DNA from 2 places in the Kitasatospora sp. CMC57 genome. Region 1 is predicted to be linked to the other one. Evidence: riboswitches for the same ligand, from Rfam matches in the RefSeq annotation. Region 1 holds a riboswitch; the other holds the start of a gene.
What was found. Region 1 has a riboswitch for cobalamin ahead of ACKUU6_RS12340 (ribonucleoside-diphosphate reductase subunit alpha). Riboswitches for the same ligand answer to the same signal wherever they lie in the genome.
Positions count from the first base shown of each region.

Region 1 (7,096 bases):
CGTACAACGTCACCCCGTTGCTCGCGCCGTCCCGCAAGTACGTCGGGGTCGCGCTGGAGAACGTGCCCCAGTCGATCGATCCGGTGAACGAGTACGCCGCCAAGATCGGCAAGCAGCCCAACGTCATCGAGTACTACGCCGCCTGGGGCGACGGCTTCGACACCGTGGGCGCCCACCGGATCTACGACTCCGGCGCCCTGCCGTACATGGCCTGGGAGCCGCACGACGTCACGATGGCGTCGATCGCGGCCGGTACCACGGACGGGTACGTCAGAAGCGTCGCCAAGTCCGTGGCCAAGTTCAACCTGCCGGTCGCCATCAGCATCGCTCACGAGATGAACGGCGACTGGTACCCCTGGGGACGCCAGGCCAACGGCCCCGCCGACTTCGTCGCGGGCTGGCAGCACGTCCACGACCTCTTCACCGAGGCCGGCGCGACCAACGTGATCTGGGTGTGGAGTCCCAACATCATCATCCCCGCCCCCAACACCCGGCTCGCGCCGTACTACCCCGGTGACAGCTACGTCGACTGGGCGGGCATGACCGGCTACTTCACCCTCAGTGGACCGAAGACCTTCGACACCCTGTACGGGTCGACCATGGCCGAGATCCGGACCTTCACCAAGAAGCCGTTCTTCATCAGCGAGACCGCCTCCGAGGGTGACAAGCGCCGCCGAGCGGATATCGACGCCCTCTTCAACGGCCTGGCCGCGCACGACGACGTCATCGGCTTCGTCTGGTTCAACATCGTCAAGCGCGCCGACTGGCGGGTGGAGACCTCCCCCCAGTCGCTCTCGGACTACAAGAAGCGTGTCTCCGACCCGCGCTACGGCTTCGACATCCGGAAACCATGATGCCCTCAGAGACCGATTCCTGGTTCACGCCGCAGTCGCCGAGCCAGGGCCCGCAGCACGACCTTCCGCACGCCGGCCGGCAGCAGTCCGGCGGCTCGGGCCCCGGCTGGTTCGCCTCCCAGCCGGTGAACCCGATCACCACCGCGGAGCAACCCGACAACGACCGGTACGGCACCGGCCGCTTCGCGGCCGACCACACGCCGGAACCGGACCGCCGGGGCGCCCACCACCGCGCCGAGGACGCCCGCGCGGCCGAGCCGGTCCAGCCGGTCGTCCCCGTCCAGCCGGACCGGGCGGCTGTCGGGGACGAGACCTCCGAGGTCGTGCTCGCCCCGTACCGGATCCCGCAGGTCCCCGACTCCGGTTGGGACCCGATGCCCAGCCCCCGTCGGCGCTGGATCGGCCGGGGCCTGCTGTTCGGCGTGCTGGCCGTCCAGACGGCGCTCTCGCTGCGCCTCAACAGTGCCGCGCACCCGGACGAGGCCGCCGTCATGATCGGTGGCCGGCAGCAGTGGCAGCACCTGCTCCACGACACCCCGGTGACCACCCACCTGCTCGACCACTTCCCCGGTGCGGTCTGGCTCTACCCACCGATGGCCGGCGCGGCGACCGACGCATCCGGCGTGTTCGGCCCCCGGGTGCTGAGCCTGGTCTTCGCCCTGATCGCCACCGCCCTGCTCTACGCGCTGACCCGTCGGCTGTTCAACGAGCGCACGGCGATCTGCGCCGCCGCGGCCTACGCCGTGCTGCAGTCCACCGTGGTGGTCGGCTTCTACGCCGCCCCCGACGCCCTGGCCGTCATGCTGGTCGCCCTGGCGGCCTGGATCGTGGTGGCCACCCACCGTCTGCCGGTGGCCACCGTGCTGCTGGCCGTACCGGTCACCGCCCTCGCGGTCACAGCCTCGTACGCCGCGGTCGTCACCCTGCCCGCGCTGCTCGGGCTGGCGCTGATCACCGCCTGGCCGCACCGGGGCGTCCCGCCCTCGGTGCTCCGGGTCCTGCTGCTCGCCGCGGGCACCGGCGGCCTGCTGGCGGTGCTCGGCTCGCTCTCCGGTGTCACGGACTGGCTGTCACCCGAGCGGGGCACCCAGGAGCTCGGTCCGATCCTCACCGCCACCGCCCAGTGGAGCGGCCTGTTCACGGTCCTCGCCTGCGCGGGTGCGATCGCCTACGCACGCCGCGAGCGGATGAACGAGGCGCCCGACACATCCCCCGGCACCGCCGCCAGGCGCCGCCGCCGGATCGTCCTCGGCATCACGCTGTGCGCGGCCGCGCTGCTGATCCCGGCCGGCTACCTCTACCTGCACAGCTCCGGGGTGATGTTCCGTCAGCTCGGCTACGGCATGCTGCTGGCCGCCCCGCTGGCCGGGGTCGGCATCACACGACTGGTCGGCGCGCACTTCCGCCACCCCCAGCTGGGCATCCTGGTCTGGGTCGCCCTGCTCGCCCTCGGCCTCGACCAGGCGGCGCTTCGCTTCCAGAACGGTCCCGACTCCGGCCGTCTGATGGGCGTGCTGCGGGCCAACGTGACGGCGGAGGGACGCTTCCTCACCGAGATCGAGGGTCTGCCCGAGTACTACCTCGGCGGCGTCACCAAGCCCGATCAGTGGGTCTCGGCCCGGGCCGGCACGGACTACCAGGATCAGGCCGGCGTGAAGCACCGGGGCCTGGAGGGCAGCACCGCCGCCATCAAGGACGGCTGGTTCAACCTGGTGGTGCTCGACAGCACCGCTCCGGCCGCCACCGACCGAGCCCTCAGCGAGGCTGTGAGGGCCAACGGGCGGTACAGGCTGATCGCCCAGTTCACCGCCACAACGGTCGACGCCAGCACCTACAAGGTCTATCTCCTGCACTGAGCGCAGTGACCCGGCGCCTGTGGGCAACACGCCATCGCCACTACATATGGGGCTGCGAAAGTCTGCCGCCACAACATGTATGCTCGCTCTCGCTGTCGAAGCAGGGGAACCCGGTGCGAGTCCGGGACTGCCCCGCAGCGGTGAGCGGGCGGCCCAGCGAGCGCCCGTGAGTCCGATGACCTGCCGACGGCGTGCGACACGGCTTCCCCGCAGACGCCATGCAGCACAGCAGTAACGTCCGGGCCTCGCGGGTGGGCCAGGGGGGTTGAACAGCGCGCGCCGTCCGGCGCTGCGCGCGCTCCCCTGCGCCCATACGGCTCGGTAGACCCTCGCCGACCGCCGCCGCCAGGAGAGAAGCGCCTTGACCATCGCTGCCTCAGTTGCCCTGCCCGCCCAGGGCGTTGCCGAAGACCGGACCGACCCCGGTACCGCGCTGCTCCGGCTGCTCACCGACCGCAGCACCGACCTGCCCCAGGTGGACCCCGGCCACGTCGCGGCCGCTGCGCTGCGCGGCCGGAACGCCAACTCGGACTTCGCCGAGCTGCGCGGACTGGCCGTGGAGGCTGCCGCCTCGATGATCGCCGAGGACCCGCAGTACTCGAAGCTGGCCGCCCGCCTGCTCGCGCTGGAGATCCAGGACGAGGCGATCGGCCAGGGCGCCGTCTCTTTCTCCGCCTCGATCGTGGTCGGCCACACCGAGGGCCTGATCGGCGACGTCACCGCCGCCTTCGTGGCCAAGCACGCCGACGCCTTCGACGCCCTGATCGACCAGCAGGGCGACGACCGCTTCGAGTACTTCGGCCTGCGCACCGTGCAGTCCAGGTACCTGCTGCGCCACCCGATCACCCGCAAGGTGATCGAGACCCCCCAGCACTTCCTGCTGCGGGTCGCGGCCGGTCTCGCGGTCGGCGACACCGAGCAGTCGGTGGCCGAGGTGGCCGAGCTCTACACCCTGATGAGCCGGCTGGAGTACCTGACCTCCTCGCCGACCCTCTTCAACTCCGGCACCAAGCACCCGCAGATGTCCTCCTGCTACCTGCTGGACTCGCCGCTGGACAACCTGGACTCGATCTACAGCCGCTACGCGCAGATCGCCCGGCTCTCCAAGCACGCCGGCGGCATCGGCCTCTCCTACTCCCGGATCCGCTCGCGCGGCAGCCTGATCCGCGGCACCAACGGCAAGTCCAACGGCATCGTCCCGTTCCTGCGCACCCTGGACTCCTCGGTCGCCGCGGTGAACCAGGGCGGCCGCCGCAAGGGCGCGGCCTGCGTGTACCTGGAGACCTGGCACGCCGACATCGAGGAGTTCCTGGAGCTCCGCGACAACACCGGCGAGGAGGCCAGGCGCACCCACAACCTGAACCTGGCCCACTGGATCCCGGACGAGTTCATGCGCCGGGTGAACGCCGACGCCGACTGGTCGCTGTTCTCCCCGGCCGACGTGCCCGAGCTGGTCGACCTCTGGGGCGCCGACTTCGACGCCGCGTACCTGAAGGCCGAGGCCGAGGGCAAGGCCGTCCGCACCATCCCGGCGCAGACCCTGTACGCCCGGATGATGCGCACCCTGGCGACCACCGGCAACGGCTGGATGACCTTCAAGGACGCCGCCAACCGCGCCGCCAACCAGACCGCCGTGCCCGGCCGCACCGTGCACTCCTCGAACCTCTGCACCGAGATCCTGGAGGTCACCGACGACTCCGAGACCGCGGTCTGCAACCTCGGTTCGGTCAACCTCGGTGCCCACGTCGCGATCGGCGCCTCGGCGGCCGACCTGGTCAACGCGATGGACTGGGACCGGCTGGACGCCACCGTGCGGACCGCCGTGACCTTCCTGGACCGGGTCATCGACATCAACTTCTACCCGACCCCCGAGGCCGGCACCTCCAACTCCCGCTGGCGCCCGGTCGGCCTCGGCGTGATGGGCCTCCAGGACGTCTTCTTCCAGCTCCGGCTGGACTTCGACTCCGCCGAGGCCAAGCAGCTCTCCACCCTGATCGCCGAGCGCATCATGCTGGTCGCTTACGAGCGCTCCAGCGAGCTGGCCGTCCAGCTCGGCCGGCACGAGGCGTACGCGGAGACCCGCGCCGCCCGGGGCCAGCTGCACATCGACCACTTCGAGACCGCGCCGCAGTGGGCCGACCGCTGGGACGCGCTGCGCGCCACCATCGCCGAGACCGGTCTGCGAAACTCGCTGCTGCTGGCGATCGCGCCGACCGCGACCATCGCCTCGATCGCCGGCGTGTACGAGTGCATCGAGCCGCAGGTGTCCAACCTGTTCAAGCGCGAGACCCTCTCCGGCGAGTTCCTCCAGGTCAACCCGTACCTGGTCCGCGAGCTCAAGGAGCTGGGCGTCTGGGACGCGCAGACCCGGGACGCGCTGCGCGAGTCGAACGGCTCGGTCCAGGACCTCAACTGGCTGCCCGCCGAGGTCCGTTCGCTCTACCGGACCGCCTGGGAGCTGCCGCAGCGCGCGCTGATCGACCTGGCCGCCGCCCGGCAGCCGTACATCGACCAGAGCCAGTCCCTGAACCTCTTCATGGCCGCGCCGACCATCGGCAAGCTGAGCTCGATGTACGCGTACGCCTGGAAGGTCGGTCTGAAGACCACCTACTACCTGCGCTCGCGCCCGGCCACCCGGATCGCCCAGGCCGCCTCCGGCGCCGCCCGGGCCGCCGCGCCGGCCCCGGTCGCCGTGGCCGCACCGACCACCCTCACTCCGGAGGAGGAGGCGGCGCTCGCCTGCTCCCTGGAGAACCCCGAGTCCTGCGAGGCCTGCCAGTAATGTCCACTGCTCCTAATCAGCCCGAGGGCCAGAAGATGCTGCTCGACCCGGGCTTCGAGCTGACGCTCCGTCCGATGCGCTACCCGTCGTTCTACGACAAGTACCGCGACGCGATCAAGAACACCTGGACCGTGGAGGAGGTGGACCTGCACTCCGACGTCGCCGACCTCGCCAAGCTCAGCGAGGGCGAGCGGCACATGATCGGCCGCCTGGTCGCCTTCTTCGCCACCGGTGACTCGATCGTCTCCAACAACGTGGTGCTGAGCCTCTACAAGCACATCAACTCGCCCGAGGCGCGGCTCTACCTGTCCCGGCAGCTGTTCGAGGAGGCCGTGCATGTCCAGTTCTACCTGACGCTGCTCGACACCTACCTGCCCGATCCCGAGGACCGGGCGGCGGCCTTCGACGCGGTGGAGAACATCCCCTCCATCCACCAGAAGGCGCAGTTCTGCTTCAAGTACATGAACGCGGTCGACCACCTGGACTCACTGCAGTCCAAGGACGACCGCCGGGCCTTCCTGCTCAACCTGATCTGCTTCGCGGCCTGCGTCGAGGGACTGTTCTTCTACGGCGCCTTCGCGTACGTGTACTGGTTCCGGTCCCGGGGCCTGCTGCACGGCCTGGCCACCGGCACCAACTGGGTGTTCCGGGACGAGTCCATGCACATGGACTTCGCCTTCTCGGTGGTGGACACCGTCCGCGAGGAGGAGCCCGACCTCTTCGACGACGAGATGGCCAAGCAGGTCACCGCGATGCTGGAGGAGGCCGTCGAGGCCGAGCTCCAGTTCGCCGAGGACCTCTGCGGTGAGGGCCTGCCGGGGATGAACACCGCCTCGATGCGGGAGTACCTCCAGGCGGTCGCCGACCAGCGGCTCGCCCGCCTCGGCCTGCCGGTCCGGTACGGCTCCAGCAACCCGTTCGGCTTCATGGAGCTGCAGAACGTGCAGGAGCTGACCAACTTCTTCGAGCGCCGGGTCAGCGCGTACCAGACCGCCGTCGAGGGCTCGGTCGCCTTCGACGACGACTTCTAGGCCGCGGCAACGGTCGGCGGGGGCGCGGGAGTTCATCCCGTGCCCCCGCCGCCGTCTCAGCCCAGGTGCAGCGCGGCGTCCCCCGCCAGGATCCGCCGGTGCAGCTCGGTGACCGCCAGGCCCGGATCGAGCCCCTGATCCTGGATCAGCCGTTCCCGCAGCTCGCCGTAGGCCGCCAGCGCCTCGGTCTGCCGACCGCCGCGCAGCAGCGCCAGCATCAGCTGGGCCCGCAGCCGCTCCCGCAGCGGGTGCTCCGCCACCAGCTCGCGCAGCCCGGGCAGCACCTCCGCGTGCCGGCCCAGCGCCAGCTCCGCGTCGACCAGACCCTCGGCGGCCATCATCCGGGCCTCCTCCAGCCGGCTCACATACGCGAACACGCAGGGCCCGAGCGCCACATCGGCCAGCGCCGGGCCGCGCCAGAGCTCCAGTGCGCCCCGCAGCAGCCGGGCCGCCTCCCCGGCTTCACCGGTGCGCAGCGCCGCCCGTCCGGCCGCCGCCAGCGCCTCGAACCGGGTCGCGTCCACCGCACCGGCCTCGGTCAGCAGCTCGTACCCGCTGCCGACGGTCCGCACC
Region 1 is NZ_AP035881.2:2,813,962-2,821,057, forward strand. Features, by position in the region: gene ACKUU6_RS12330 (glycoside hydrolase family 26 protein) at 1-854, shown strand, start outside; gene ACKUU6_RS12335 (ArnT family glycosyltransferase) at 854-2,710, shown strand; cobalamin riboswitch at 2,773-2,913, shown strand; gene ACKUU6_RS12340 (ribonucleoside-diphosphate reductase subunit alpha) at 3,072-5,492, shown strand; gene ACKUU6_RS12345 (ribonucleotide-diphosphate reductase subunit beta) at 5,492-6,523, shown strand; gene ACKUU6_RS12350 (AfsR/SARP family transcriptional regulator) at 6,580-7,096, opposite strand, start outside.

Region 2 (7,096 bases), 800 kb from region 1:
GCATCGGGGCGACCAGCGTCCAGGCGTCGAAGAGCGCGGACCAGCCGCGGATCACGGCCTCGTCGTCGTGCTCCCAGGCGTGCAGCCGCCACCCGGGGGTGGCACCGCCGTCCCGGGCCTCGACCAGGCCGACCAGCAGCGCCTGGCCCCAGGCGTTGGCGGCCGCGCCGACGGTCATGGCGAGCGCCCGGCCGGCCGCGCGGGCGTCCTCGGGCAGCAGTTCGCCGCGCTTGTCGACCTCCCCGAGCTCACCGGCCCAGCGGGCGATCCGCACGGCGTCGGCCAGCATCCGGCGGGCCAGCGGGGCCAGCTCGGCCGGTGCGGGGAAGCCCTCCGGAACCGGGACCCGGCCACGGCCGGGCTTGGGTGCGGGGGTACGGGGGCGGGGGTTGGGGGTGCTGCCCGGCTGTGCGGTGTCACCGCGGCGGGCCGTGCCGGGGAGACGGGTCACCGTCGCCCCGGTACCGATCGTCGGCGGGAGCGGGGCATCACGGTCGCGCGAATTCCGAGACGTCACGCCGTGCAGTCTTCCCCGTGCGAAGGCGTTCTGTCACATCGCCTTTTCCCGGGCCGGGGGCAAACCAGACGCCAGCGGTCATTTCACGGGCCCGGCGGCCGCGCGGGGCGGTTCTCCTCACAGCAGCGGGGTGAGCCAGCGACGGAGGGTCTCGGTGTAGCCGGTGGGGTCGGCGTTCCAGAGGGCGGCGTGCTCGGCGCGCGGGATGGCGTGCAGGCTGACCAGGTCTCCGCGCAGGTCGGCCAGTCGGGCGGCGGCGTCCCAGGGGGCGATCGAGTCGGCGGGGCTGTGCAGCAGCAGGGTGGGCATGTCCAGGTCGGCGCCGGAGGCGAGTCGGGCGAAGCCGGCCAGGTCGACCCTGCTGCGGCCCTCGGCGGCCAGCGCGCCCAGTTCGGCCAGCGCGGCGGAAACCCCGGACCGGGCGCGTTCCCGCCGGACGGTCTGCGACCAGTCCAGCACCGGCGAGTCCAGCACCAGCCCGGCCACCTTCTCCGACCAGGCGGTCCGGGCCGCGGCCTGCAGCACCATGGTGGCGCCGACCGACCAGCCGTACAGGATCACCCGGCCCGCGCCGCTCTCCATGGCCAGCTGGATCGCCGCCTCGACGTCCTGCCACTCGGTCTCGCCGAAGTGCCCGAGCCGGTCCGGTGAGGACGGTGCGCCCTGGTCGCCCCGGTAGGTGATGCTCAGGCTGGGCAGTCGGAGCCGGTGCAGCAGCGGGAGGACGGGCAGCGCCTGCGAGCGGTCCGTGCCGGGGCCGTGCACCAGGATGACCCAGGTGCCGCGGGTGCCGTCGACGTACCAGGCCGGGAGGTCGCCGAGTTCGCCGATGACGGTGGTGTCGCGGTGGTCGAGGCCGAGGGCGGAGCGCGGGTCGCCGACGTACACCCGCGGTGTCAGTTCGACCTGGTCGCCGATCCGCAGCGAACCGCCGTCCACCTGCTCCAACCGGCGGGTGACGGTCTGCGGGCCCGTGCCGAGCACCTCGCCGACCACCGCGTGCCCGCCGTCGGGCCACTCGAGCGCGTACCGTCCCGGCCGGGTGGTGGCGGTGCTGCGGGTGAGCACCACCCCGCCGGGGGCCAGGTCGTGCACCCGCAGGTCGGCGCCGGCACCGGGCAGCGCCCGGCCGGGCCTGACCACCCCGTCGGACGCCCTGCGGCCGAGCAGCAGGACGGCGGCGGTGCCGGCTCCGACTGCGGCGGCGGCCACCATGGCCGCGGTTCCCCAACGCATTGCGCTCCCGGTGTGCTGTGGGCGGACGGGACGTTGCGGTCCATTCCACCGGGGCCGACCGCACCCCGCCACCGGAGCGGGGCCGTCGGTGGCGGAAACCGACGGTCCGTCAGACCGGGATGTCCGTCCGGTGCCGGGACAGCAGCTCCCAGAACCGCTGCGCGTGCGGCTTGGCCGACTGCTGGTCGGCCGGGGCCGGCGAGGAGCCCCAGTGCATCGGCACCAGGTACTCGCCCTGGAACTCCGCGAGCGTCTCCTCCAGCACCGGCCGGGGCACCGGCACCAGGCGGGCCACCGGCTTCACCTGCGACTGCCAGCGGCCGTCCACGCACTGGCGCAGACAGCGGTCGAGCTCGTCCTGACGGTGGGTCACCCGCACCAGCATCCGCAGTCCGATGCCCAGCGCATGGGCCAGCGCGTGCGTCTGTCCGGCGTCGCCGCCCCACTTGCCGGCCAGCTCGGCCTGCTCGTACGCGCGGAGGGTCACACCGATCCGGTGGGCGGCCTGGTCCTGGGTGAGCTCGCGGGCCACCCGGAAGTCCCGCAGGGTGGCCGGCGCGGTGCCCATCAGTTGGGCGGGCGGGCACCAGAGGGCCCGGGCCAGCGCGATGAACTCCTCCTCGGACGGCCGGAACTCACCGGTCTCCCAGCCGATCACGTGGCTCGGCAGCAGGCGGATGCCGTGGGCCGCCATTCCTTCGGCGACCTGATCGGGGGTCAGGCCGAGACCGGCCCGGTGGGCTCTGGCCGCGGTCGGCGAGAAGGGCACGGGCGTGGGGGCGGGCGGTCTTCGTCGCATGCCATCAGACGGTAGGACCGGGGCGGACCGGCGGATCACCCGCTGAACGCACGAAGCGAGGGTGTCCGGTTTGGTGGGTCCTTGGTGCTTCCCACCAATGCTGACGGCTGATCAGACGTTGTACTCGGAGGTAACCACGGGCGCCGGCCCGTCCGGGGGCTCGGGGCCTGCTGAGCGGCTCCGCCTCGGCAGGCGGTGCGTGCCGGCTGTCGCAGGTGACCCCGGCACCGGACCTCCTGGCCCGCGCGGCGGAGCCACCCGCCCGGACAGTGCGGCCCCTGCCTTCAGCTCTGCGTCGCGAAGAGCTCGTCGAGAGTGGCCGGGGTGGGCAGCTCACCGGTAGGGGTGAGCTGGTCGACGGCGGCGGGGAGCTGGGCGGCGAGGTGTCGGGCGACCTGGTCGGGAGAGAGGCCGGACTGTTCGGCGAGGGCGTCGAGCTCGCGGTCCGGGAGGGCCGCGGCGAGTTCGGGGCCGGTGACCGGATGGTTGGCGCCGGTGCCGACCCAGGACTGGGCCTGCGGGCCGAGGCCGCCCTGGGTGAGCTGGTGGAGCAGGGCGGCGAGACCGCCCGCCGCGCCCTGCCCACCGCCGAGCGTGCTGAGCAGCATGGCGAGCAGGTTGCCCCCGCTGCCGTCGGCGTTGCCGCCGAGGAGTCCGCCGAGAAGCTTTCCGAGATCGGTCATGACCGTCCTCCAGTTCGGGCGCGGACCGACGCCGCGCCAGGGCCAGCTTCACCCCCGGGGAACGCCCCCGCACGGCGGGGCGAACGGACGTGTGACCAACCCCTCCGCGCCCTTTGTTGACTGCCCGTCCGGCCGCGTGATGGGATCCTTCAGCCAAACGGAGGCAAGCAGAGGAAGCCGGTGCGAGTCCGGCGCGGTCCCGCCACTGTCACCGGGGAGCACTCTCGACGTACGGTCACGACGGCCCGCCCCGGCGGCTGTTGGAAGGCCCGGGAGTGTGCCGGACCCGGAAGCCAGGAGACTCTCGCCCCCGGTACGTCGATCCAGGGCGCGGACCCTGAGTGAGGACACCCACGCCATGCCGGCAATCCAGGACCGAGCCGACACCTCCCCGTCGTGCGCCGACTGACCCCCGCGCTCCCGTTCCTGCTCGGCTCCGTCGCCGGCTACCTGGCCGACGCGGGGTTCGGCGATCCCCGGCGGGGTCACCCCGTCGCCGTCTTCGGCTCGGCCGCCACCCGGTTGGAGCGCCGGCTCTGGCGCGACCACCGTCCGGCCGGCGCCGCGTACACGGCCGCCTGCGTGGGCACCGTCGCGGCCGGGACGGTGCTCGCCGAGCGGGCGCTGCGCCGGGCGCCGCTGGCCCGGTCCTGCCTGGCCGCCGCCGCGACCTGGACGGTGCTGGGCGGCACCTCGCTGACCCGGGAGGCCCGCGCCATCGGCCGCTCGCTCCGGCGGAACGACCTGACGGCCGCCCGGGAGCAGCTGCCGCACCTGTGTGGCCGGGACCCGAGTGCGCTGGACGGTCCGGAGATCGCCCGCGCGGTGGTGGAGTCGGTCGCCGAGAACACCGCCGACGCCGTGGTGAACGCGCTCACCTGGGGGGCGCTGGCCGGTACGCCGGGGCTGCTCGCGTTCCGGGCCGTCAACACCCTGGACGCGATGGTCGGCCACCGCTCGCCGCGCCATCTGCGGTTCGGCTGGGCCTCGGCCCGGCTGGACGACCTGGCGGGCTGGCCGGGCGCCCGGCTGACCGCACTGCTCACCGTGGCGGCCGCGCCCGAGCCGGGTACGGCCTGGCGGGTCTGGCGCCGTGACGGCTCGTCACACCCGAGCCCGAACGCGGGCCAGGCCGAGTCGGCCTTCGCGGGGGCGCTCGGGGTGCGGCTGGGCGGAACCCTGCGGTACGGGGAGCGCTTGGAGCACCGGCCAGTGCTCGGCGGCGAGCTGCGGCCGGTGACGGTCGACGACATCGAACGGGCCTGCGCGCTCTCCCGGCGGGTCGGCGCCCTGGCGCTGGCGGTCACCGTGACCGGCCGGGCCCTGTACACCTGGAGGAAGTCGTGAGCGGGTCGCTGCTGGTCGCCGGGACCACCTCGGACGCGGGCAAGAGCGTGGTCACCGCGGGCATCTGCCGCTGGCTGGCCCGCCAGGGCGTCCGGGTGGCCCCGTTCAAGGCTCAGAACATGTCGCTGAACTCCTTCGTCACCGCCGACGGCGCCGAGATCGGCCGCGCGCAGGCGATGCAGGCGCAGGCCGCCCGGGTGGAGCCGGAGGCGGCGATGAACCCGGTGCTGCTCAAGCCCGGGGCGGACGGCCGCAGCCAGGTGGTGCTGCTCGGCCGGGCGGTCGCCGAGGTCGGCGCGCTGGACTACCGCGAGCGCAAGCCCGTCCTGTTGGAGCGGGCGTTGGAGTGCCTGGCCGACCTGCGGAGCCGGTACGAGGTGGTGGTCTGCGAGGGCGCCGGCTCCCCCGCCGAGATCAACCTGCGGGACCGGGACATCGCCAACATGGGCCTGGCCACGGCGGCGCGGCTGCCCGTGGTGGTGGTCGGCGACATCGACCGGGGTGGGGTGTTCGCGGCCATGTACGGGACGCTGGCGCTGCTCTCGGCGGAGGACCAGGCGCTGGTGGCGGGCTGGTTCGTGAACAAGTTCCGGGGCGACGCCCGGCTGCTGGCCCCCGGTCTCGAGATGCTGCGCGAGCTGACGGGCCGTCCGGTGCTCGGCACCCTGCCGATGCTCTCCGGCCTGTGGCTGGACGCCGAGGACTCGCTCGACCTGACCACCGTGGTGGACCGGGGCGCGGTGCGCGGCCCGGTGGGGGCGGACGTGCTGCGGGTCGCGGTGGTCCGCTTCCCGAGGCTGTCGAACTTCACCGACCTGGACGCACTGGCGCAGGAGCCGGGCGTTCTCGTCCGCTGGGCCACCCGGGCCGAGGAGCTGGCCGACGCGGACCTGGTGGTGCTGCCCGGCACCCGGGCCACCGTGGCCGATCTGGAGTGGCTGCGCGAGCGCGGTCTCGAACCGGTGCTCAGGGCCCGGGCGGCGGCGGGGCTGCCGGTGCTCGGGGTGTGCGGCGGCTACCAGATGCTCGGTCAGGTGATCGAGGATCAGGTGGAGTCGAAGGCCGGCACGGTCGAAGGGCTCGGGCTGCTGCCGACCCGGGTGGTGTTCGGCCGGGAGAAGGTGCTCGCCCGGCCGGTCGGCGAGGCTTTCGGCGAGCGGGTCGAGGGGTACGAGATCCACCACGGCGTGGTGACCGTTGAGGGAGGGGATCCCTTCTTGGACGGCTGTCGGGTCGGGTCGGTGCGGGGCACCACCTGGCACGGTGCGCTGGAGAACGACGGCTTCCGCCGGGCGTTGCTGCGCGAGGTGGCCGAGCAGGCGGGGCGGGCCTTCGTCCCCGCGCCGGACACCTCCTTCGCCGCCGCCCGGGAGGAACGCCTGGACCGGCTGGGTGACCTGATCGAGGAGCACGCCGACACCGACGCGCTGTGGAAGCTGATCGAGGGCGGCGCGCCCGCCCACCTGCCGTTCGTCCCACCCGGGGCACCCCGAGCTACGGAGACCGACCGATGACCGACGTGCGTTACCCCTTCACCGCGATCGTCGGCATGGCCGACCTGCGGCTCGGGCTGCTGCTGAACGCCGTCTCACCGGCCGTCGGCGGGGTACTGGTGCGCGGCGAGAAGGGCACCGCCAAGTCGACCATGGTGCGGGCCCTGGCCGGGCTGCTGCCCTCGATCGACACCGTGCCGGGCTGCCGGTTCGCCTGCGACCCCTCGTCCCCTGACCAGCAGTGCCCGGACGGCCCGCACGGCGCCGTCCCCGGGCAGGAACGGCCGGCGCACCTGGTCGAGCTGCCGGTCGGCGTCTCGGAGGACCGGATCGTCGGCTCGCTCGACCTGGAGCGGGCGCTGGCCGAGGGCGTCAAGGCGTACGAGCCCGGCCTGCTGGCCAAGGCTCACCGGGGCGTGCTCTACATCGACGAGGTGAATCTGCTCCAGGACCACGTGGTGGATCTGCTGCTGGACGCCGCCGCGATGGGCCGCTCGTACGTCGAGCGGGAGGGCGTGTCGGTCCGGCACGCGGCCCGCTTCCTGCTGGTCGGCACGATGAACCCGGAGGAGGGCGAGCTGCGGCCGCAGCTGCTCGACCGGTTCGGCCTCACGGTGGAGATCGCCGCCACCCGGGAGCCGGACGAGCGCGCCGAGGTGGTCCGTCGGCGGCTGGCGTACGACGCGGACCCGGACGGCTTCGCGGCCCGGTTCGCGGCCGAGGAACGGGAGCTGGCCGAACGGATCACCGCTGCCCGGGAGTTGCTCCCACAGGTGGTGCTGACCGACGTGGCGCTGCGGCAGATCACCGCCGTCTGCGCGGCCTTCGAGGTGGACGGGCTGCGCGCGGACATCGTGATGGCCCGGACGGCCGTCGCGCTGGCCGCCTGGGAGGGCAGGACCGAGGTGAACGAGCAGGACGTCCGCAAGGCCGCCCAGCTCGCGCTGCCGCACCGGCGGCGGCGCAACCCGTTCGACGCCCCCGGGTTGGACGAGGAGCAGCTCGACCGGACCCTGGACGA
Region 2 is NZ_AP035881.2:2,011,733-2,018,828, forward strand. Features, by position in the region: gene ACKUU6_RS08990 (hypothetical protein) at 1-451, opposite strand, end outside; gene ACKUU6_RS08995 (alpha/beta hydrolase family protein) at 635-1,753, opposite strand; gene ACKUU6_RS09000 (helix-turn-helix domain-containing protein) at 1,863-2,552, opposite strand; gene ACKUU6_RS09005 (YidB family protein) at 2,837-3,235, opposite strand; cobalamin riboswitch at 3,405-3,539, shown strand; gene ACKUU6_RS09010 (cobalamin biosynthesis protein) at 3,641-4,582, shown strand; gene ACKUU6_RS09015 (cobyric acid synthase) at 4,579-6,096, shown strand; gene ACKUU6_RS09020 (putative cobaltochelatase) at 6,093-7,096, shown strand, end outside.
Region 2: it holds a riboswitch for cobalamin, as region 1 does, so the genes downstream of both, ACKUU6_RS09010 (cobalamin biosynthesis protein) here and ACKUU6_RS12340 (ribonucleoside-diphosphate reductase subunit alpha) in region 1, are expected to answer to the same signal.